Regions from separate parts of the Peribacillus sp. NPDC076916 genome, predicted to be linked through region 2. Evidence: riboswitches for the same ligand, from Rfam matches in the RefSeq annotation. Region 2 holds a riboswitch; each other region holds the start of a gene.
The links. A riboswitch is a leader RNA that binds a small molecule or an ion and turns the genes downstream of it on or off. The one in region 2 is predicted to bind S-adenosylmethionine.
Positions count from the first base shown of each region.

Region 1: another riboswitch for S-adenosylmethionine. It lies ahead of ACQKFG_RS19770 (Na+/H+ antiporter NhaC family protein); the one in region 2 lies ahead of ACQKFG_RS03155 (methionine ABC transporter ATP-binding protein).
Region 3: another riboswitch for S-adenosylmethionine. It lies ahead of ACQKFG_RS13740 (5-methyltetrahydropteroyltriglutamate--homocysteine S-methyltransferase); the one in region 2 lies ahead of ACQKFG_RS03155 (methionine ABC transporter ATP-binding protein).

Region 1 covers NZ_JBNNIU010000007.1:130,706-138,982, forward strand. Annotated here, with positions in the region: gene ACQKFG_RS19755 (LysR family transcriptional regulator) at 382-1,260, opposite strand; gene ACQKFG_RS19760 (chromate transporter) at 1,520-2,143, shown strand; gene ACQKFG_RS19765 (chromate transporter) at 2,191-2,736, shown strand; gene ACQKFG_RS19770 (Na+/H+ antiporter NhaC family protein) at 2,965-4,275, opposite strand; SAM riboswitch class I at 4,465-4,572, opposite strand; gene ACQKFG_RS19775 (SOS response-associated peptidase) at 4,833-5,504, opposite strand; gene ACQKFG_RS19780 (hypothetical protein) at 5,565-5,720, opposite strand; gene hutG (formimidoylglutamase) at 6,012-6,968, opposite strand; gene ACQKFG_RS19790 (LysR family transcriptional regulator) at 7,092-7,994, shown strand; gene ggt (gamma-glutamyltransferase) at 8,140-8,277, opposite strand, start outside.
Region 2 covers NZ_JBNNIU010000001.1:618,086-626,362, forward strand. Annotated here, with positions in the region: gene ACQKFG_RS03120 (YheC/YheD family protein) at 1-404, shown strand, start outside; gene ACQKFG_RS03125 (YheC/YheD family protein) at 422-1,492, shown strand; gene ACQKFG_RS03130 (YheC/YheD family protein) at 1,496-2,863, shown strand; gene ACQKFG_RS03135 (YheC/YheD family protein) at 2,860-4,056, shown strand; gene ACQKFG_RS03140 (YheE family protein) at 4,120-4,323, shown strand; gene ACQKFG_RS03145 (hypothetical protein) at 4,409-4,597, shown strand; gene ACQKFG_RS03150 (MBL fold metallo-hydrolase) at 4,719-5,543, opposite strand; SAM riboswitch class I at 5,826-5,930, shown strand; gene ACQKFG_RS03155 (methionine ABC transporter ATP-binding protein) at 5,999-7,015, shown strand; gene ACQKFG_RS03160 (methionine ABC transporter permease) at 7,002-7,670, shown strand; gene ACQKFG_RS03165 (MetQ/NlpA family ABC transporter substrate-binding protein) at 7,726-8,277, shown strand, end outside.
Region 3 covers NZ_JBNNIU010000004.1:19,830-28,106, reverse strand. Annotated here, with positions in the region: gene ACQKFG_RS13755 (amino acid permease) at 364-1,848, shown strand; gene ACQKFG_RS13750 (CaiB/BaiF CoA transferase family protein) at 2,092-3,192, shown strand; gene ACQKFG_RS13745 (hypothetical protein) at 3,437-3,961, shown strand; gene ACQKFG_RS13740 (5-methyltetrahydropteroyltriglutamate--homocysteine S-methyltransferase) at 4,109-5,212, opposite strand; SAM riboswitch class I at 5,295-5,396, opposite strand; gene ACQKFG_RS13735 (hypothetical protein) at 5,563-5,991, shown strand; gene ACQKFG_RS13730 (glycerol-3-phosphate responsive antiterminator) at 6,157-6,699, shown strand; gene ACQKFG_RS13725 (MIP/aquaporin family protein) at 6,925-7,749, shown strand; gene glpK (glycerol kinase GlpK) at 7,771-8,277, shown strand, end outside.

The DNA.
Region 1 (8,277 bases), on a different contig from region 2:
TCTCGTTTGAATAAGCAGATATCATGTCTATATTCCTTTTGTCGAAGAAGTAAACTTACTCTTTTTGTATAAATTTTTAGAATAATATGAATTTATTTTATAATTAATTAGCCATTAAGTATATTTCCTATTTCTAATAGTAACTTCAATTTTATTTATATATAAACTACTTATTAACGAATGTTAGTTCGTATAGCGGTGAACTGCACATCCAAATACAAAATGCCCCTCCCGATAGAGAAGAGCTTTTATGAATAATCATGCGGTATATTCAATTTTCCATGACTTTTTCAGGGTAAGGGGCCTTGGGCACATCTTTAACCACGAAATTGAAAACGCTGAAAAATTGTAATAGTAAACCAAAGTGGCTATCCTTCCTTATTATTGAAGGAAATCAACAAATTTAGACACCCCAATTTTATTAAAACGATTGTTTTTCCTGACTAGCCATAAATTTCTAGTTATATCTATTCTTGAAATACCCACTTCCCGCAAAAAGCCCTGCTCCAATTCCCTGGCCACTGTCAACCTGGGCAGAATGCTGATTCCAAGTCCAGCTTCAACCGCACTTTTTATCGCTTGTGTGCTACCAATCTCCATGTAGCTTTCTATTTTTTCTAAAACCCCATGCTCCCTTAACATGTTTTCCACTATAAGCCGTGTTCCTGAAATGGATTCACGCCAAATCATTCTTTCATTCCCCAATTCCTCAAGCTGGATTTCTTTTCTGTCTTTCCAGGGGTGGTCGGATGGACATACCAATATCAATTCGTCCTCGGCGAACTTGTCTACAATAAAATCGCTGTTTTCCACAAGCCCTTCTACCAAGGCCAAATCAATGACATCGTTTGTAAGATCCTGCAGAACCCGGGGGGTATTTTTTATCGTTAATGTCACTTTTATTTCAGGCTGTTGTTTTTTGAATCTTCCAAGCAAGCTCGGCAACAAATACTCACCAATAGTCAAGGATGCCCCTACTATGAGGTTTGCATTGTACTTGCCAGTCGATTGCTGAATCACTTCTTTTGAATGGTTGAAGTCATTTACAATAGCTTTTGCAAAAGGGTATAACAACTTACCTGCCTCTGTAACTCTCAGCCTTCCTTCCTCACGGTCGAATAACAAAGTGTTATAATAATTTTCCAGTTGATGGATTTGTCTTGTTACAGCGGGTTGAGATAGGAAACTTAACCTCGCTGCCTGGCTTATGCTTCCTTCATCCACCACTAAACAAAACATTTTTAGATTTTCTAATTTCAAGAAAACGACCTCCATGTTTTTAGATAGTTCATTAAAATGATAGCATCATAAAGGTAAATGGTGAAATGAAAAAAGAGTGCTGCTTCCCTGATAAGTGAGGCTATTAAATTATTGGCGGCATTCTTTATAAAACGGATAAATCTTCTGGGTATAACGTTTTGTTATACCCGATGATTTTGTTGCAATTTACCCATTCCTTTTTCTTTGATATGTTAGTAATAAGATTTAAACTTAGCGGCAAAGGAAGGTGACTGATGTAATGAAAGGACAATGGAAAACTCTATTCCATTTATTTTGGACCTTTTTTAAAATAGCACCTGTCACATTCGGAGGCGGGTTTGCGATGATCCCTTTAATCGAAAAAGAAGTGGTCGAAAAGAGGAAATGGATGAATAGCGAAGAAGTTACGGATGTTTTTGCGTTATCTCAGTCCGTACCGGGAGCTGTCGCTATTAACTCCGCCACCTTTATCGGCCATCGAATTGCCGGAATGAGGGGGGCAATGGCAGCCATGATCGGTGTTTCATTGCCTACCTTTTTAATTGTCCTGCTCCTAGGCATTTTGTATTTTTTCATCCAGGATAATTCGAAGATAGAATCCGCATTCATATCGATCAGAGCTTCCATAGTAGCGATCATCGCCTATGCGGCTATCAAGATAGGAAAAACGGCTGTTGTAGACAAATCAACTTTCTGTATTTTATTAGCAGGAATTCCAGTTCTCTTCTTTCTTCACCCTGTGATAGTTATAGTGGCAGGAGCTGTAGTGGGTATTGTGACAATCTCCATCAAGAAAAAATTAGGATACGATGTCAAGTTGGACAGAAAAGATATGACAAAAGAAGAAAATGATTTCGAACCTTACATGGGTGCTGGCATATAGGTAAATCAAAAAGGGTCTAACTAATTTTCAAGAAAGCGTGTGGTAGAATGATGGAATTGTGGGAGTTGTTTAGCACCTTCTTTATTATCGGCTTTGTATCGTTCGGAGGCGGATACGCCATGATTCCCGTAATAGAATCGGAAGTCTCACAGCATGGATGGCTGACGACGCAACAATTTACCGATATAATCGCCATTTCCGGGATGTCCCCAGGACCTGTCACAGCCAATAGTGCCATTCTCGTTGGCTATTCTACTGCTGGATTAGCAGGAGCCATATCATCCGCTCTCGGAATCTTGCTACCTGCTATAATATTCGTGACCGTTATAGCCACCTTCTTCAGCAAATTGAATCATTATCCAGTTATTCAATCCATGTTTTATGGATTAAGACCCATTGTCACTAGTCTAATCCTCTTTGCAGCAATCAGTTTATCACTTTCCAATCATATGATAGCCCCTAACTTTTCATGGCATACGATAAGCTTATTACTCGTATTTGGATTATCGTTATTTGCCCTGATGAAATTACGCTGGCACCCAGCTTATGTAATTATACTTTCTGGTTTAGTTGGTGTTGTCCTCTATTCATGACAAATGCCGCACGCAAAACCATTATCAATATGGACCGGATTGAAGCAGTTATTTTAGTTATAAATAAAATGGTATACCATAAATAAAAGAAATACCAAACAGATGAATTGAAAACTGCCTTGATTACTTTTTGAACACTGATACTGACATGAATGCGAAGATTTCACCCATACAGAAAACACCCTGTATCCAATGATTCAGGGTGTTTTTTTCATTTTTGTCCTCTTTTTAAGAAGTCCGTTTCTTCGTTTCATCCGAGTGAAACCGTGGATAACCAATCAAGATGGCCACGACTCCACAAAGTCCAATTAGTATCGGGTAATATGAATACGGCAAGATGCTTATCGGAGAGATTTTTGCTACCCCTGCTGCAACAAGCAGTTGTGCCCCATATGGTATCAACCCTTGGATACAACAGGCAAAAACGTCAAGTATGCTCGCCGATTTACGCGGATCAATCCCATACCTTTCAGCGATATTTTTGGCAAGTGGCCCGGCAATGATAATCGAAATCGTATTATTTGCCGTGGAAAGGTTCGTCAAGCCAACAAGCCCGGCAATACTGAATTCCGCCCCTTTTTTTGATTTGCTATTTCGGGTCACGAGCTGGAGTAGATAATCAATGCCACCATTATGTTTGATTACAGCAACCATACCTGCAATTAATATGGCAAGGAAGGATATTTCATACATTCCCGCCATTCCTTCACCAACTTTTTGAATGACACCCAACGGTTGATAACTTCCATCAGCCAAGCCGATGATTCCGGCAAAGACGATTCCGCTGGAAAGGACCAGGAACACATTGACTCCTGCCAATGCAGTGATCAATACGCAAAGGTATGGAAGAATCTTCACCCAATTATAAGAATTTTGGGTGATGTCGGCTTGTTCACCCATCGTTAATATTCCTAGGATAGCACAGGTGATGATGGCCGCAGGTAAAACGATGAAAAAATTCACTTTAAACTTATCCTTCATTTTCGTTCCCTGTGTTCGAACTGCAGCGATGGTCGTATCTGAAATGAAGGATAGATTATCCCCAAACATCGCACCACCAATAACGGCCGCCATTGAAAGGGCAAGCGAAATATCGGTTTGCTCGCTAATTCCGACCCCGATAGGTGCTAGGGCTACAATCGTTCCCATGCTCGTCCCCATAGATAGAGAAATAAAACAAGCGATAATGAATATCCCTACCATCAAAAGATTTTGCGGAAAAACGGCTAAGGCAAGATTCACCGTTGATTCAACCGCCCCCATGCCATTCGCAACTTCGGAAAAAGCGCCGGCTAAAAGGAAAATGATAACCATTAACATAATATTGGCGTCCCCTGCACCTTTACAGAAAATATCAACTTTTTGATTGAAACTTTCTTTCCGATTCATTGCCAATGCAGCCGCTGATGCAATAGAAATGGCTACAATCACCGGAAAAGAATAAAAATCTTTAGTGATGATCCCGGACCCTATAAATAAAATTAAAAATACGACAAATGGAATCAACGCCCATGGATTCCCTTTATTGTTTGCACTCATGATGTACACCTCTTTTTATTTTTCCCATGACATGTGTCATAGCCTTTATCCTTTTAACAGTTTTCGCAAATAACACCAACTTGAACTTGATTCTCCAGTCATGGAGCTATAGCTAAAAAACTGCCGGCATAAAAAAGACCCCTTCTATTTAACAACAAGAAGAGGTCTTTTAATTTATAAAAAACACCCTCCTTATCTTTCAGGCGAAAATCAGCCTGCTGGATTTGGCACAGCACTCCCATTAAGTCCGCTGCCGAGACATCTTCGGGCCAGTCCCTCCGTCTCTCTTGATAAGAAGATCAAATTTATATAATTTATCAAATATTACGATGCCTGCCAGAAAAGCACCAGGTTGGAAAGTTGCCGAAACCAATCTGAGTTTTTGAAAGAGACATCGAAGTCGTTTTGAAAAGCAAATATAAGAGTACAGCATTTTGTCTATTTTCGCAAGGTTTAGTTTTAAAGTATTTCCATGCACTTCTTAATGATTAATTAGGAATCTTGACATATGCAGTTAATCGGGACGGAATTAACATAAAAAGAGGTCTAATGACCTCTCAGCAAATTTGTTGTATTAGGTTAGGTGAATTTTTTTTAGTCGAGTTCACATCAGTCGATACCTCAAAAGCTTCCATTTGTTCCGAATCGAATGACTTTAAATACTGCTGCAGATATGCAGGATCATTAATGGATGGATTCAACCAATCTTTTTCATCTTCTGGTTTAAGGATGACAGGCATACGATCATGAATGCTGGTCATCAGCTCATTAGGAACGGTTGTTATAACGGAGCACGAGTAGATGCTGAGGCCTTCAGGAGATTTCCAGGATTCCCATATACCGGCCATTCCAAATGGAGCATCATTCTTCAGTTTTATTCGCATCGGTATTTTTCTTTCTGGTGTCTTCTTCCATTCATAAAATGAGTCAGCGATTATCAAGCATCTCTTCTTCTTATACGCATTCTTGAAGCTTGTTTTCTCTGCAATGGTTTCCGCTCTGGCATTGATCATTTTATAGCCCACTTTTTCGTCTTTTGCCCAGAAAGGAATGAGTCCCCACCGAAGATATCCAAGTCGATTCCTTGCCCCGTCATTAATGACGGATAGCACGGATTGGGAGGGAGCAATATTGTAGCTGAATTGGTATTCCTCATCAAATGATCCTTGAATATCAAACCGATCTTTTATTTCCTCAATATCAGTGAAAAGGGTGAAACGTCCACACATAATATCGCCTACCGTATTAAGATTTATTACAGTGTAACAAATGGAACAAGCAGGCACAAATCAGCGTTCTAAAATCCTGATGTCGGTAAATGGCTGATTAAATAATTCGCTGGAAATCAAAAGGGTGCCAAGGACTTCTCTTTCATCTTCAGCTTTAATGATTTCCGACAAAATCAAGGTACTACCATTCCTTACCGTTACTTTATATTCATTCATGGAATCCCCCCTCATAAGGCTAGATGCTTGTTATTATAAACCAAAAGACCACAAGTATCAGTATTGAACTCTTGCAGATTCATGGGTTAATCTACTAATGAAGAGGCCGCATGTAGGTTCCTTTACACATTAAAGGGTTAGTCGAACAAAGCCCGGGAGCATAAATCCTTGAATTGGCGGCATAAAAAAGACTGCCCATGAATGATTCATGGACAGTCAGGCGCTGTAAAAGGTTTTTCGCTTCAATACAGATAGTTGATTACGGAGATGGCATTTTAGTAAGGCCATTCATTATTTAAAATGAAGTAAAACCTCATTTATTAAATGTGCTGCCAATGTAACGGTTTTATTATTTTCATCCAACGAAGGATTCACTTCCGAGATATCAAAGGAGAGAATCTTTTCATTCGATACGATATGCCTGATAATGGCACGGACCAATTTCGGATTCAGTCCAAAAGGCGATGGAGCACTTACCCCAGGTGCGTAGGCTGAATCAATAACGTCTGTACATAATGTAAGAATAATGTAGTCATATCCCTTAGCGAATTCATTTATCCGCCGCTTAGTTTCATCCATTTCATTCAATGACAAATCTTCTTCCAATATGTAATCGACCTTACTTCTCTCGGCAGTTTCAAACAGTGCCTTCGTATTCCCCTGCTTCTGAATTCCGACACATAAATAGCCACAATTTTTATCTTCGTCCAAAATTTGCTTAAACATCGTTCCTGATGAACTTTCTTTTTCATAAGGCCTCATATCAAAGTGAGCGTCAATATTAATGATTCCCAAGCTAGCTTTTGGTCCAATGGATTCCCTAATCCCAAGATAATGGCCATACAGGGTTTCGTGCCCTCCGCCAAGTATGATAGGAATCGCTCTACTCTCCAATATCCGGGTAACAGCCGAACCCAATTGGGATTGAGCGGCCTCCATCTCTGTACCTTCACATATTACATCACCAGCATCCAACAGCTCGGTTCGGGAAGGTAAATGACAGGGTAATTTCGCCAATGACTGCCTAATATGATCAGGCCCTTCTGCCGCACCAATCCTGCCTTTATTCCTTTTGACGCCTTCATCACATTTGAAGCCAATCAATCCAAAGGTCCTGGATGAATTGGAAGAGATGGCTAATTCCGAAATCGGTGCCAAACGTACTCTTTGGTGGTATCTGAAGCTGTCCATGTCAGATTGGGAATCAATTCTTCCATTCCAATAATTTAAAGTCGGATTTGTATACATAATTTCTCCTTTATTTAAAAAATTCCGAAATATCTTTTTTCAAAATTATAAATGAGATAATATATAATTACCAATACAAAATTTCAATATATCTATAGCTTAAAGCTATAGAAAGGAGAATATATGGATCTTCGTCAACTTCGATATTTCACTACAATTGTCCGGGAAAAGAATTTCTCAAAAGCAGCAAAAACGCTGCATATATCACAACCTTCCCTAAGTAATGCCATAATGAAATTAGAAAATGAAGTTGGTTTTCAGCTTTTGGAACGCAATACAAGAGGGCTTGAGCTCACGGAATCAGGGGGGATTTTCTATACGAGATCTGTTGATCTGTTAAGAAGATTCGATAATATGCAGGTGGAGCTTAAAGAAATGAAGGATGTCGGAAGCGGAACCGTATCAATAGGTTCCATAGAATCATTCAAATTTTGGTTCCCGAAGATCATCAGGAATTTTAAAATCAATTATCCTAAAATTCATATAAAAGTCAGGGAAATATTAGGGGAAGAGAAGGTTTTCGATTCGTTAAATCGGTATAATGTTCATTTCACCATCACGAACCAGCCCATCAACAACGATGAAATTCTGTCCACACCCCTTTATAATGAAAGATTCATGCTTTTGATCCATAAAGATGACGATTTAAACGGAAAAGAGTCCATCACCTTCCAAGACATAGCAAAGAAAGAATTGATCATCAGTACAACTGGATTTCAAACAAGAGATGATATCTTAAAAGCATTTAAGGATGAAAATGCAATTCCCAATATCCTATACGAAATAGAAAGGCTTGAAACGGCTTGCAGTTTGGTGGAAGCAGGGATTGGGGTTACAATTTTACCGGAAAACTATATAAGATCCGCTGCAACAACCAATACTGCAATTCGCTCGATCGATTCAAATTATTTGGAAAGGACTGTTTACCTGGCTTATTTGAAAGATCGATATCTGTCTCCTGCGGTATGTAGGTTAATCGAGGACATACATAGCTTTTTTAAGAGTGATGTCAGGAACGGTGACTAAAAAAATCAAAGGTAATGACAAAAAAACATTCCCCAAATGCACATTGCACAGGGGGAATGTTTGATTTTATTGCTTTGGCCATTTCCCTCGATTTCCTTATAAACTGCTTGCTAGAGCAGTTTCAGTCTAAATTCGTCAGGGTAAATTAATTCGTGACACTGCCATCATCGTCTGGATCTCCAATATCCGCCGAATCTTTTTCCAATAGTGCCTCTTTGTCTTTTTCATTCCATTTTGTTTTATATCCTAATGATTGCGCAACCCTTAATACCGGTAGATACGA
Region 2 (8,277 bases):
GTATTCTTCTTCACCGGAATGATCAGCTTGAATGGAAAGTTTCATCAATGGTTGCCCGGATTGGGGACCCTGGTACAATCGTTTCCAATCTTGCACAAGGCGGATTGATGAAAAATGGGCCGGACTTTCTAAAGGAAGCATTTGATCTTCAGGACGCCAGCCGCATATATCAAAAGCTCATTCGGCTGGCTAAAAATACTGCCCAGGCCTTGGTCGAAAACCATGACGATTCATTCGGTGAGCTAGGGATCGATTTAGCACTGGATACTGATACACATCCATGGATCATCGAAGTGAATTCAAAACCTTCGAAAAAATTTCAAGGCAGTTATGAAACCTTTCGTCCATCAGTAAAATCCATCATAGATTTCATGCTTGCCCTTAACCGCGAAGACCATCCATAAAAAGGAGTTGCTAGCTCGTGTTAATAGGATTAATGGCCGCGTCGGATACACATGAAAACAACTACTTCACCGAAATAGCCAAAACCGCTAAATCATTTAATATGAAAGTTTGTAAATTCTCACCTGAAAATATTGATATGGATCTTAAAAAAGTGCGTGGCGAGCGTTTTGATGCCGAGAATGAAACTTGGATTGCTACATCTTTTGATTTACCTGATTTTGTATATGATCGCTGTTTTCACGGATTAGTCCGTGAGTCAACGGAAACGCGAAACAAAATCAATTGGTTAAAAGATAACTCGAATTTCTTAGGGCTGGGCCTTCCTGGTAAGTGGGAAGTGTACCAAATCCTAAAAAACCATCCACACCTGCAGGCATTTTTTCCAGAGACCGTACAAGTGACGACGCCTGAAGATATTACCGGTCATTTAGAACGCCTGGATAAAATCATCATCAAGCCTGAGTTCGGTGCAGGCGGCACAGGAATCTATCTCCTAACAAAAACCGAAGACGGCACTTTGGTATCCATGACGAAAAAGGGCACCAAATATGACCGCCCATTCTCCTCCAAATCTCAGCTTAACAAATGGCTGCAGCATTTATTAAATCGATACCGCTACCTTTGCCAGCCATATTTAGAACTTTGCAACCAAAATAATGAGCCATTCGATTTACGGATTTTCCTTCAAAAAAACGAAAAGAATCAATGGATGGAACGGGGCCGCGGAATTCGCACTGGACAAAAAGACGGAATTACTTCAAATCTTGCCACAGGCGGTGAAGCCATTTCATTAGAGACTTTCAACAAAAGAAACCCGGATACGATTTCGATTGCTGTCGAACAAAAGATTCAGCATATCCTTCGCACGCTGCCCGTAGAAACCGAAGCTGTCTTTGAAAGATTATTCGAATTGGGGATTGATTTAGGCATCGATAAAAAAGGCCAATTATGGATCATGGACATCAACTCCAAGCCCGGAAGGAAAATCATTCAGGCACTACAGCCGGAGACCATGAAGGATATCCATCGCGCACCGTTTCAATATAGCCAGTATTTAGCCGAACATCTTCAGAAAGCAGGTGAATAGAAAGTGAGAAAGACTTACCCTGCCGAAATTGCCGCTATCCCTGGCAATGTTCTCTACTACCCTTCAGAGCTTGGAGATTTGGCAGAGATTGAATTAATTTATTTCGGACGGCATTCATGTCCTGCCATCGTCAAACAAAACCCAGCCGTCAATCAGTCAATCGTATTATCGGAAAGCCTTGCGGAATCCCTACTATTCGATCATACCGATATTCCCCTACATTTATTCATTTACGGCAAGAGCATCCATATCGGACCGCTTGTCGGAATATTTTCCTCAGGGTTCACTGGCGTTTCAAACAAACCATTAGGGGAGAGATCGGAATTTTTCGCAAAACTCCTTTCGCTTAGCAGGACCACCGGCTGTATCCCCTTTGTTTTTGGAGAGAATGTAATCAATTGGGATGAGGAGACAATCAAAGGCTATGTGTTTGCTAACGATCACTGGCACATAAATGAATTTCCTTTCCCTAATGTCATCTATGACCGTCTCCCAAATCGGATGACGGAAAACCGGGATGGACCTAAAGAAGTGAAGCGGAAATTCCAAAAAAAATATACAATACCATGGTATAATCCTGGATTTTTCAATAAATGGGATGTAAATGAAAGGCTATGCGCAGATGAGCGGGCACTGCCTTATTTGCCGGAAACATATCCATTTCAATCCATGTCCGTGGTGGAAACCCTTCTTTCCCATTACCGGCAAGTTTATATAAAGCCCATTCACGGCAGCCTCGGTCTAGGGATTCACCAAATTCTTTATGATAAGCATGAGGATGTTTACTATTGTCGCTATACAAATGAAGCAAAAGAAAATAAACTGCAAAAATTCCCTACATTGGAATCCATCGTTAAACATATTTTTCACGATCGACCGCTTGAAAACCTTATTGTACAGCAGGGCATCCCATTAATTCGATTTGAAAAACGTCCAGTGGATTTCCGGGTCCATACGAACAAGGACAGTAATGGAAAATGGCAGGTAACCGCGATTGCCGCAAAAATCGCCGGTGCCGGCAGCGTCACTACCCATATTAAAAGCGGGGGTGTCATCAAAACGGTTGCCGAACTGTTTGGAGATGACGATGAGGCGAAAGAAGTCGAACGAAAGCTATCGGAAGCCGCGCTGATTTTAAGTGACAGTATTGAAAAGAACTTGGACGGCATCATTGCAGAAATAGGATTTGATTTTGGATTGGATAAAAAAGGGCAGGTTTGGATGTTTGAAGCCAATTCCAAACCTGGACGTTCCATATTCGCCCATCCAAAACTCAAGGATTTCGAATTGCTGACCAGAAAGCTAAGCCTTGATTATGCCATTTATCTTACGGAACAGACGATTACGAAATCAATCAGTGTACCGCGATGAACATTTTTTACGATAGCCCCACTGAAAATTGGTACCACAATCATGAGAATGCTGAACTTTTCGCCGGCCCTGCCAAAGAGGAAATCAGCTATAAAAAGGACCATTCGAATCAACCCCTAATTCCAATCACGATATATCCCGGTAACCGGATTCTCGCCGTCGGAATTTTAACTGTTTCCAATCCCAAAAAGGAATCAGGTTTGGGTGGAAACCTGACCCTTTTTCGGGACCTATCATTATATTTATTAAAACATGGAATATTGGCGTATGTATTCACAGGAAATGCCCTTCATCCCGATTCGTTGAGAGGGTATGTTTTTTCCTCCATTTTAAACAAGTGGATCGAATGTAAAGTACCTTTCCCTGACATCGTCTATAACCGTATCCCTTCGAGGAGCTATGAGGCGTCAGAGGAATTCCAACATCTTATCACACACTTTAAAGATTCCCGAATGCATCTATTCAACCCCTGTTTTATAGATAAATATGTAATGTTCGAAGCATTAAATGAAGATGGATTCCTCACAAAACACCTTCCGCCCACAACGGTCTTACGAAACAGCGATTGCCTTTATTCATTCCTGGAGACCTACAGGCATATATACCTTAAACCCTGCAAAGGAAGCCAAGGGAAAGGCATTTATACCATAATCAAAAATGATGATGGTACACTATTGTTCAATAGCTTGAAGCATAGTGAGTCCTTCCCGGATTTCGCATCATTCTGGGAAACAAAAAAAAGGGATTTATTAAAAAGGAGCTATCTTGCTCAACAGGCGATCAGACCAAAAAAACTTTTTGGACATCGTTATGATTACCGGATTCTCGTCCATTATGAAAAAGGTTTTTATAAAGTGACCGGCAAAGCGGTAAGGATGTCACAAACCCAGGAAATCACCACCCACACTCCCCGAGGGGGTAAGCTTTTTCCTTATCAAGACCTGCAATCAAGAAGCCTGAATCAAAAATTAGCGAATATCGCCCAAAAATGCGGAGAGATACTTTCGAAAAAAATCGGGTTTCTCGGAGAGTTTTCCATTGATATAGGGGAAGACGAATCGGGTTCGCTCTTCATATATGAAGTGAACTCAAAGCCCATGCAATTCGATGAAGTGGAAATTGAAACAAACAGGCTTTTGCATTTAAAAAATCTTTTCATTGAATTAACTTTTCCCAACCTGACAATAAAATAACACCTCCAGCTGCCGTTTTCCATTATACTTAAATGAGAAACTGTATATATGGAGGTAATACATATGATCACTCATTTTCAATGGTCACCATTGCATAAAAATCTGCCGGGATGGAGAATTTCCTTTTATTTCAACAAGAAGGCAGTCCAAGCCTTGTATCATAAAGATGGCTCCATCGAGTGGACAGACAACCCGCCTTCCGAAACAGATGAAACCAAACTCAAAAGCATGGTACATGATTTAATGATCTTCCATGTATATGAATGAATTTTCTTTACATTCATGAAATCCTTATACAGAATAAAAAAAGCTCCTTTGCCTAAACTAAAGAAAAGGCTAGGAGGGATTAATTTTGGATAAAGAAAAAATGACATTTTTGAAGGATACCGAATATGATGGCAAGGACTCCGTTTACCTGGATATCGACCGTATCATCAATGAAGGAATGGCAGGCGGAAATGTGTATGAAGTCGCTAACCTTCAGAACATCGAAGAAGCACATGATTTTTATGATGAAACAGATCCCAACGAAAATAAATAATTTAGGTGGGCTCTCTTAAGGAGGGCTCCCCTTTTTTACTTATCCCGTTCATCTCCCGCTTGCACTGCATTCCCCCTATGGAAGTTGTTTGAGTGACAAATAGAAAACATTGAAATAGCATTCAAATAGTTCCATTGTCCCTTACATTTAAAATATTTTCTTTTAATATCGATGTAATGATATGCTCTGAATCCCATTCATGCCCAGATATCTCGATAAGGGGATAGCGATTAGGTAAAACGGCCTGCTGGATTTCATGAACGGTCAGCCCTTGAGAATGCAAGCGTAAAATTTCACCTTGTAGGTTTTCCAAATAATCGAGCTTTTTCCGAAACATGTCCTTCCCATCAGGGACATGCCCAGCATGGCAGCAAAACACTTCCCCGAAGTCATATTGAAGTAACCTTTTAATGGAATCGATGATGACCGGGACAGACTCTTCCCGTAAGACAAGCTTTGTTTTTGGTGTTACGAAAAGGTCTCCTGAAAAGAGCATGCCATTACTGTGATTCAAATACACCATATGGTCCTTTGCATGACCAGGGGTAAAAATCGGCTCCCACGTTTGGGTGCGTGAATGAATGGCCTTCCCTACCGGTTCAGCTTTAAAGGCGTCTCTCTTTCCCCAGAAAATTTTACGATATTCAGGATATACGGCATCCTTTGCACAAACCTCAACCGACATCGGATGAATGAAAAGCGGGACCTTTTTATTTTCCTGTATCCATGCAGCGCCCCCGGTATGGTCTTCATGATAGTGAGTCAGGACCACTGAGTCGAAGTCTGCGGACTCATAGAATGGAATGAGCTCTTCCAATAAAATCTGTGCGCCAGTATCTATCAATAGACCATCCGTTAAAAAGACATAAACACTCATCCCGGATTTGTTCCCGCCAGGAGTCCCGTTCACACAAACCACATCATTTATCGTGTTAATCTCTAACATTCAATTGCCTCCCCATCATTACACAAATATAGTTTCATCTTCCTTTTTTTAACTTTACTATAATAAATGTATTACCACTTCACTCTTTTGACAAGGAAATTTTGGAATAATTAACCTGGACAAAAATGCTGGATTATCGCATAATTGCCCTTTTTTAACGGACCTTACTAAATTTTAATAACAAAAAATCACCCCGAAAATTTCAGAAACGATTGACATTGTCGAATTTTACAAATAATATAGATTATATTGAAAAACTTGAAATATTTTAAAATAATAATTTACTTATCGAGAGTGACGGAGGGATCAGGCCCTGTGATGTCCGGCAACCGCCCTTAGGGAACGGTGCCACTTCCTGCAGAATGATTGCATTCTGAAAGATAAGACGAGATATAATTTCGCTGCCTCTTTCTGAATGATAGGGGCAGTTTTTTAATGTTTAAGGGGGAAAGCTCATGATTGAAATCCGTTCAGTCCGAAAGGAATACGTCTCGAAGAAAAACCGAGTTATCGGAGTGGATAACGTATCTTTAACCATTCAAACTGGCGAAGTGTATGGAATTGTCGGCTACAGTGGAGCTGGAAAAAGCTCATTACTCCGCTGCTTGAATTTGCTTGAACGTCCGACAGGTGGAAATATCATCATCGACGGCATTGATTTAACCTCTTTATCAAGTAAAGAACTTCGTAAACAACGGCAAAAAATCGGAATGATATTCCAACACTTTTCACTGGTCAGTTCAAAAACCGTTTATGAAAATGTCGCTTTCGCCTTAAAGGCCGCGCATCGGTCGAAGGATGCCATCAGGTTACGTGTATTGGAATTGTTGGAAATCGTAGGGCTCAGCGATAAGAAAGATGTCTATCCGGCGCAGCTTAGCGGTGGACAGAAGCAACGGGTAGGCATAGCCCGTGCCTTAGCAAATGACCCCACTGTTCTATTATGTGATGAAGCGACTTCAGCACTTGATCCAACAACTACAAAAGCGATTTTACAATTATTGAAAAAGATAAGCAGTAAGCTTGGCATCACCATCGTGTTGATTACACATGAAATGGAAGTGGTCAAAGAACTATGCCACCGTGTCGCCGTCATGCAGGATGGCCGTGTAATTGAAGAAGGTCCCGTTTATGAAATATTTTCACAGCCTAAGCAGGAGTTAACGAAGCAATTCATTAGCAGTGTTCTGGATTTCGCACTCCCTCCGCACTTGATTGATGAAAGTAAAGGTACGATCATTAAAATTCAATTCGAAGGGCAAACCGCTGGTGAGTCGATCCTTTCGGATGCTCTCCAATCCCATTCAGTAAAGGGGAATATTTTACACGGTAAAATTGAGTATATCCAGGATGTCCCTTTAGGCATTTTAATCATCGAGTTAATAGGCGATGCCGCTCAAGTTCATTCGGCATTGCAATATATAAAAAATCGTTCCAGTTCTGTGGAGGTGCTAAAACATGTCACTGCTTGATTCCATCGTCAATATTTTACCTGATCTTAATAAAGCCTTTCTTGAAACGATTTATATGGTCGGTGTTTCCCTTGCAGTAGCCCTGTTGATCGGTTTACCGCTTGGAGTATTGCTGTTTACAACAACAAGGAATTTATTTTTTGAAAATAGTATCGTGAATCGATCTCTAGGATTCGCAGTCAATATTGTCCGTTCAATCCCTTTCATCATTCTCTTGGTCGCCCTCCTTCCTTTAACGGATCTTCTAACTGGATCGACGATAGGGCCGAGAGCGGCTTCTGTATCCCTGTCGGTGTCCGCAATACCTTTTTTTGCAAGAATCGTTGAAACGGCATTACGTGAAATAGACAGAGGAGTGATTGAAGCTGCAATTGCCGTAGGAGCCACTCCATGGATGATCATTAAGGATGTACTTCTTCCAGAGGCAAAACCGGGTATCATTCAAGGACTGACATTAACGACCATTTCGCTTATCGGTTACTCAGCGATGGCAGGGACAATCGGCGGGGGCGGAATTGGCGACCTGGCCATCCGGTACGGTTATTACCGTTATGACAACACAGTCATGATCACGACGATCGTCGTGCTGATCTGCCTTGTGCAAATCATTCAAATGGTTGGTGACAAGGCCTCATACATAGTTAACAAACGATAGGGATCAGTCATTTTTCAATGATTCAATACATTTCATTAAACAGGAGGAATTTCAAATGAAGAAAATAGCTTCGTTATTATCAGTCTGTGCACTTGCCCTTGGCTTGGCAGCATGCGGGAGTGATGATGCATCCCCAAAAACTGAAGACAAAAAAGAATTGAAGATCGGGGCGACTACCGGGCCCTATGCCGATATGGTTAAAGAGGCCATCAAACCAGGTCTGGAAGATCTCGGATACAATGTAGAGATTGTCGAATTCACCGACTATATCCAGCCGAATAAGTCCCTTGGCAACCATTCGATAGATGCCAACCTCTTCCAGCATAAGGTGTACATGGATAACTTCGCTAAAGAAAATGATTTAGAGCTTTCCGACCTTATCATAGTTCCAACAGCACCAATGGGCATATATTCGAACAAGTATAAATCATTGAAAGAAATTAAAGACGGTACATCCCTTGCAGTGCCCAATGATCCGGTTAACCTCGCACGTGCACTTAAAGTGCTGGTGGATGAAGGGTTGATTGAAGTCGATCCAGATGTCGACCCTTTAAAAATATCTGAAAAGGATGTAACGAAAAATCCAAAAAACATCCAACTCAAACCA
Region 3 (8,277 bases), on a different contig from region 2:
AATATGACATTTAAAGGAATAAAATGGAGAAAAATGGTTTTTGGTAGAAATATTCTCTGAATATATTCTTATAGTAATATTTGGAATGTATGTAAATTGAACCAAATGAATAAAAGTGCAAAAAAACATGGCATAAAGTGCAAAAAAACGTGGCGTAAAGTGCAAAATATTTTGTCTAGTAAGGGCGTTTTTTTTGTTTATTTGTTGAATATTGCGTTTTATAAATTTGGCATGAAAATTGCATATATTCAGAAAAGGAATTCGAATTGTAAATTAGATCTATTTGAAAGTCTATGAAATAGGAAAATTTATTAAATGGATTTCCCATATATGAAAGCGCTTATATAGAAAGGGATGAAAATTATGATACCAAAACAAGAACATGACATCGTTCAACATCCTCCCCAGCAAGAAGGACAAGAACTAAAACGCGGTTTAAAATCCCGCCATTTAACGATGATTTCCATTGGCGGGGCTATTGGCACCGGTCTGTTTCTTAGCAGCGGGGCAGCCATCCATACAGCTGGGCCAGGCGGCGCATTACTTGCATATGCCTTAGTTGGGGCAATGGTTTACTTTGTGATGACGAGCTTAGGGGAACTGGCAGCCTTTATGCCGACAAGCGGCTCATTCAGTACTTATGGAACGAAATTCGTCGATCCGGCATTTGGCTTTGCCTTGGGATGGACGTATTGGTTCAATTGGTCGATGACGATAGCGGCAGAGTTGGCAGCCTCGACAATGATCATGAAATTCTGGTTTCCGAATAGTCCATCATTGTTATGGAGTTCATCATTCTTGGTGCTCATTTTCCTTTTGAATTATTTATCCGTTAAAGGATATGGTGAAGGGGAATATTGGTTTTCCTTCATAAAGGTTACAGCCATCGTTATTTTTATAATCGTCGGGCTTCTAATGATCGTCGGCATTATGGGCGGCGAAGCAGTAGGTTTTAAAAACTTCACCGTCGATGACGCTCCTTTCCCGGGTGGGTTCATGGGTGTCTTCATCGTGTTCATAGCGGCTGGCTTTTCTTTTCAAGGTACCGAAATTGTTGGTGTGGCTGCCGGGGAAAGTGAAGATCCTGCACGGAATATACCGAAGGCCATTAAGAGTGTCTTCTGGAGAATCTTGCTTTTTTACGTATTTGCAATATTTGTTATAGGGCTGCTTATCCCTTATACGAACTCAAGTTTACAAGGTGATAACGTCATGGTAAGCCCATTCACGCTCATTTTTGAAAAGGCTGGAGTGGCCTTTGCCGCTTCGCTTATGAATGCCGTCATTTTAACCGCGGTATTATCTGCAGGTAACTCAAGCCTATATGCATCAACGCGTATGTTATACTCAATGGCAAAAGATGGACAAGCACCGCGCATTTTTGCAAAACTTAATAAACGCGGAGTACCGGTTGCAGGCATGATTTTGACATGTTCCATCGGCATGCTGGCCTTTTTGGCCTCCATTTTCGGGGATGGTAAAGTGTATATTTGGTTAATGAATGCCATTGGAATTACAGGATTTATCTTTTGGCTCGGCATTTCCATCAGCCATTACCGTTTCCGGAAAGCATTCATCGCTCAAGGCCATTCATTGGAGAAGCTGCCATATAAGGCATTATGGTTTCCGATTGGACCGATCTTTGCCATTTTAATTGGCATGATCGTCATCCTGTCCCAAAATATCCAAGCATTTTTCTCAGACCAAATCGATTGGGGCAGTGTTATAGCTGCATACCTGGGAATCCCGCTTTTCCTTGGACTATGGTTTGGCTATAAACTGGTAAGAAAAACTAAATTCGTTAAAATTGATGAAGTAGAATTTGATTTTGACAAAAAATATGAATGAACAAGCTTAAAGTAAAATCAGCCGGACAATGTAGTTTTAAATTGTCCGGCTTTTACTTGTTTTCTATAGGCTCATTAACAACAGCCAGGAAGCTGATTCCTGGCTGTTTATTTTTTTGAATGGATATTTATACAAAAATGACAGGCGGTGTTATATGATAATCGTAAACTCTGCATAATTGCATGTACAGAACGACGGGGAAAGCTTTTACTATTTCCAATGGAAAGGGAAGGTGTACGGCTGATGACATTATTGACTCATTTAAAAGTATTGGACTTTTCAACGTTACTGCCAGGCCCATTTGCCACTTTGATGCTAGCGGATTTAGGAGCGGATGTTTTGAAGGTAGAGAGGCCGGGAGCAACGGATTCATGGGGTGTGAACCAATATCTTAACAGATCGAAAAAGTCGATCACACTTGATTTGAAACAATCTGAGTCAATCGAATCCGTAAAAAATCTAGTGAAGGAATACGATATCGTCATTGAACAGTTCCGTCCAGGTGTCATGGAACGCCTAGGGCTGGGATATGAGGCATTAAAATGGATCAATCCGAAGCTGATTTACTGTTCCATCACGGGCTTCGGCCAGACCGGTCCCTATAAAGACCGACCGGGACATGATATCAATTATATTTCGATTGCGGGATTATCTGGCTATTCCGGTACAAAAAAGGACGGCCCGGCAAAAAACGGAACCCAAATAGCAGATCTTGCCGGAGGATCTCTGCATGCTGTTATCGGTATATTATCTGCAGTCATTCACCGGGAAAGAACGGGATTCGGCCAAGCAATCGACATCAGCATGACCGACTGCAGTTTTGCGTTGAATGCCATCTCCGCCCCCCTGAATTTACAGGGGGGCCTCGAGCTTGAACCAGAAAAACTGATGTTGAACGGAGGATCCTTTTATGACTTTTACGAAACGAAGGATGGACGCTATTTTTCGGTAGGAAGCCTAGAGCCCCCTTTTCGAAAAGCATTATGTGAAGCGATTGGTGCACCCGAATTGTATGACTTGAGCACCAAAAGTGATGAAGAAAGCGGAATCAGGTTTAAAACGGCCGTCCGACTGGCTTTCCTTGAACGGGATTTTCATGAATGGCAGGAAATATTCGCTGATTTCGAAGCCTGCGCAGAACCAGTTCTGACCTTCACTGAAGCGGCCGAACACCCCCAATTGAAGGAGAGGGGAATGATCGTCGAGGTACCGGACGGAAAAGGAAATGTCCAGAAGCAAATCGCATGCCCGATCAAAACATCGGTTTTCACCCCTGAATATAAACATGCAGGCTTGAGGCCAGGACAAAACAACGAAGAAATTCTTCACACCCCCAATCGTTAATGAAGATGTTAAGGCTATCACTTTTCCGAGTTTTTTCGGAAGGGAGGTAGCCTGTTTCTTTGAATTAAGCTGGAGTCAGGCCTAAAAACCTGGAAACAACCCGGATTAAGCAGAAGGTGAACAATAGCACTTGTGGTAAGCGATATATCACTACTGTGAAAATTTACTAGTTATAACGAATGTGGGCAGGGTATCAGAGTAGCATCTGATAAGAAATTGCTCAGGTAAGGAGGGTTGCATAAACATGTTTGGTCTCTCTGATATCATTAAATTTCTATTTTCCTTTTTTTTGATCATGCCGATCGTTACGCTGATACATTTGAGCGGGCATATTTTTTTTGTCACGATCTTTGGGGGATCAGAAAAGAAAATCTTGATCGGTTGTGGCAATAAACTGTTTGCCTTTCGGAACATGGAGGTGAGGAAATATTATTTTTGGAATGGGACTTGCGAGTTCAAGGGATTGAAACATGATAATCGATTGACGAATACGCTGATCTATTTAGGAGGGGCTATCTTTAATTTAGTCAGCATGCTGATCATCTATAGCTTAGTGTATCAGGATATCCTGGACAGCTCGGTGATCTGGTATCAATTCATCTATTTTTCTTTCTATGTTATGTTCTTCTCGTTGTTTCCGATGTATTTCTCGGACGGGTCGCCTAGTGATGGGAAGGCCGCGGAATTGGCCTTGAGGAACAAGCTGGAAGATAGGGTGACGGATGATATATTTGTGAAGAAAATGGATGATGATGAAAGCTGCAAGTAAAAAAGGGACGTGCTGGTGGCCGTTCTTTTTTGTTTGTTCTCGGATTTAGGGATGAATGTCTTTTACGCTTTTATTATAAACCTAATCGGCACGCTTATATTGATGCCGATTAGGTTGTTCGAACGGATTAAAGTCTCCGCAAAAAAATCATTTCCAAACTTCTTTTGCTACATCAACGACGAATTTCAGCTTTTCCCATTGTTGTTCTTCGGTCAGCTTGTTGCCGTGATGGGTGGAGGCGAACCCGCATTGCGGACTTAAGCATAATTGTTCGAGAGGAACGAAGTGCGAGGCTTCTTCAATGCGTGCCTTAACAGCTTCCTTGTCTTCGATTTCTCCATTTTTTGAAGTAACGACACCCAGTACGACCCGTGCACCGCCATTTTGAATGTATTCTAATGGCTTGAAATCCCCTGAGCGTTGATCATCATATTCCAAGAAAAACCCATCCACTGTTTCTTTTGCCAATAAAGTTGGGGCGATACGGGCATAGCTTCCTTCAAACGCCCAAGTCGACTGGTAGTTCCCACGACATAGGTGTGTAGTGACGACAAGGTCTTCTGGTTTGCCTTCCAATGCGCCATTAATTACGCGAAGTGCAAGATCGATTAACTGTTCCCTCGTATATTTTCCATCTTTGAACTGGAAATCCGGAGCTGAAAGTCTGGCAATATATACATCATCCAATTGAAGATAACGCACACCTGCATCATAAAAGGCTTTCAAAGCATGCTGATATGCTTTAATGATATCATTTGCATAGTCTTCAATATCAGGGTAGATGTCTTCATTATGAATGCCTACAGCAAATAATTGATTCGGACTGGGAATGGTTTGCTTGGCAATGGCGCGTCCGTTCACGATTTTGTTCAATTCAATGAAGTCACCAATGAAAGGATGTTCAGGGTTGAATGAAACCTTCCCGGTATTGCGAACGTTATATCTCTCTGTTTCCACACCATCGAACGTGAGCCCTTTTTCAGTCACATATCCCTCGATTCCATTTAAATGTTCGAGGAAGTCAAAGTGCCACCATGTTCGTCTGAACTCACCGTCCGTCACGGCCTCCAATCCAACTTCAATTTGTTTTTCGACAATCCGATTGATTTCTTCGGTTTCAACTTCACCAAGCCGCTCTGCTGAAATGGTACCTTCCTTAAATTGCTTTCTGGCAATATGTAAACGTTCTGGTCTTAATAAACTTCCGACGTGATCGGCCCTGAATGGTGCTTTCGTTAATGTGATGGACATGTTGCATTCCTTCTTTCCTTTTAAAAATAAAACACCTCTTCTTAAAAATAAGAAGAGGTGTTGGCAACCAAGCTATATACTCTTCTTATCTTCAAGTTTTTACACTTCTGGAATTAGCACAGTACATGATCAGTCTGTTGCTGAGGTATCAAAGGGCCAGTCCCTCCACCTCTCTGGATAAGAGTTGTCTATTAAATTAATTATGACTATACAGGTAGTTTTTATAAAGGTCAAGGGTTGAAGGTGCAAGATTTTGAATATACCGATTATTGTTCTGTGTTACTACATCAGGGAACCCGGCATATGCTATAACCGAAGATTCATATGAGCGGCAGGAGGGGAATGCAAGGATGAATACATTCAGTCCATTCAAAAATGGCATAACGATAACTTTAACTGAAGCCATGATAGAGAAAATCATAAGAAGTAAATCATATGGTCAGGATATTAAAATCGAAATTACGCCAAAACATATCGTGCTTTCCGGAACGACGGAAGTGAAAAAAATGATGTTTAAGAAAAACGTAGCTTTCCGGATTACATTAAAACCGGTATCTGTGGAAAAAAGAACGATTTTATTTGAATTAGTGGAAATGGAACCAATTGACAGGAAATTCATCAACCAAAGGATATTTAACAGACCGCCATTTTTTGAATTTGAAAAAAGAACGATCAAAATGAATGTTAACGCCTGGAAAATCGTGAGGAAAATTCCCGTTGGCACAATTAAATCGTTTGAACTCGTCGAAGGTGCATTGAAAATAAAACTTACTTTATGATCGAGTTTACATACATCCTTAGCCGAAAACTATAAAGGGAGTGCCAGGTATGATAGTGTTATGGTGATATGGGTCATGAAAAAAATGTGTTTGATAAATCAAGCTCTTTAAAATATACTAAATGACTTGAAGTTTTGAGTTTTTCTGGGAATGAGGAGGATAATGATGGATCAGAAGATTTTGCCTGCTTCAGCAAGCATGAAGGATTTCGAAAGATTTTTAGAAAGTTCCTATGAAATAGGTGTGTTTCTTGATTTGCATATATCACAATTGAAAAACGTAAGTATGATGGCAAAGCAGCATAATAAGAAAATGATATACCATGTCGATTTGATCCATGGCATAAGAAGTGATGAGTACGCGACAGAATTCATTTGTCAGGAATATAATCCATATGGGCTGATTTCGACTAAATCAAACGTTATATTGAAGGCGAAGCAAAAGGGGGTCATTGCCATCCAACGAATCTTTTTAATAGATTCACATGCACTTGAGAAAAGTTATAAGCTGGTGCAGAAAACCAAGCCGGATTATATCGAAGTATTGCCGGGCGCCATGCCATGGATGATAAAAGAAGTGAAGGAACGGTTGCAGACACCGATTTTTGCAGGCGGCCTCATACGTACTTCGGATGAAGTCCTGAACGCCCTTGATGCTGGAGCGTCATCAATTACCACTTCCAAAACTGAATTATGGGATATCGTTTAATAGGGGAAATTAAAAAAAACACAGAAAAATAGATTAATTCTTTACAAAATATTGACAGCGTTTTCATAACCTAGTATATTTTACTGTACAAGTTAATATATGTGACGGAGACTAGGAGATTCACAACAGATCTATTCATAATTTATTTTATGAAGATAGTTCTGCTGTGGATCTCCTTTTATTTGTTGGCATGGTTTAAAAATTTATCAGGGGAGGGGTTTATTCATGACTCCATTTTGGGGAGAAGTGTTAGGTACGATGATATTAGTTTTATTCGGAGCAGGCATTGGGGCTGGTTCATCCTTAAAGGGATCCTATGCAAAAGATGCCGGCTGGATCGTTATCACGATTGCGTGGGGATTGGCTGTTACCATGGGTGTTTTTGCAGTGGGTTCCATAAGCGGGGCGCACTTAAACCCGGCAGTCACAGTGGGGTTTGCCATTATTGGGGAATTTCCTTGGAGTGATGTGCCCGGTTACATCGTTGCCCAAATGATTGGCGCAATCCTTGGAGCAACTCTAGTATTCCTGCACTATTTGCCACACTGGAAAGCTACGGATGATCCAGGAGCGAAGCTTGGTGTGTTCGCGACATCACCTGCAATCCCGCACACATTTTCAAATCTATTAAGTGAGATGATTGGAACTTTCATCCTTATTCTTGGTTTATTATTTATAGGTGCCAATCATTTTACAGAGGGTCTAAACCCATTCGCAGTCGGGTTATTGATTGTCGTGATCGGGATGTCACTTGGGGGAACGACAGGATACGCAATTAACCCGGCCCGCGATCTGGGGCCGCGCATCGCTCACTTTTTGCTGCCGATACCGGGCAAGGGCAATTCGAATTGGGGCTATTCATGGATTCCGGTCGTTGGACCGATTATTGGGGGTTCACTTGGTGCCGTTTGTTATAAAGCGTTCTTTATGGGAGAAATAACAGCAGGATTTTGGTCTGTTTTGGGTGCAAGCCTGGTACTATTGATATTAGCCTATGCATTTGGTAAAAAACAGTCACATGAAATGGAAAGCAGAAATATTGCCAGTTAATTAAAAGGAGGGGCATACACAATGGAAAAATACATTTTATCATTAGATCAAGGAACAACGAGTTCGCGGGCGATTTTATTTAACGAAAAGGGGGAAATCGTCCATTCCTCCCAAAAGGAATTCACACAGCATTTCCCTAAACCAGGCTGGGTCGAGCATAACGCCAATGAGATTTGGGGATCGATCCTGGCAGTCATTGCCGGTGTACTATCTGAATCCGGTGTAAAGCCTGAGCAAATTGCCGGGATCGGCATCACCAATCAGCGTGAAACGGCAGTCGTTTGGGATAAGGAAACAGGTACCCCTGTCTATAATGCGATTGTATGGCAGTCCAGGCAAACAAGTGAAATCTGTGATGATTTGAAGGAAAAGGGACTTAATGATCTATTCCGGGATAAAACGGGATTATTGATAGATGCTTATTTTTCCGGAACGAAAGTGAAATGGATCCTCGATAATGTCGAAGGGGCCCGGCAAAAGGCGGATGAAGGCAAGCTGTTATTCGGTACCATCGATACTTGGCTGATC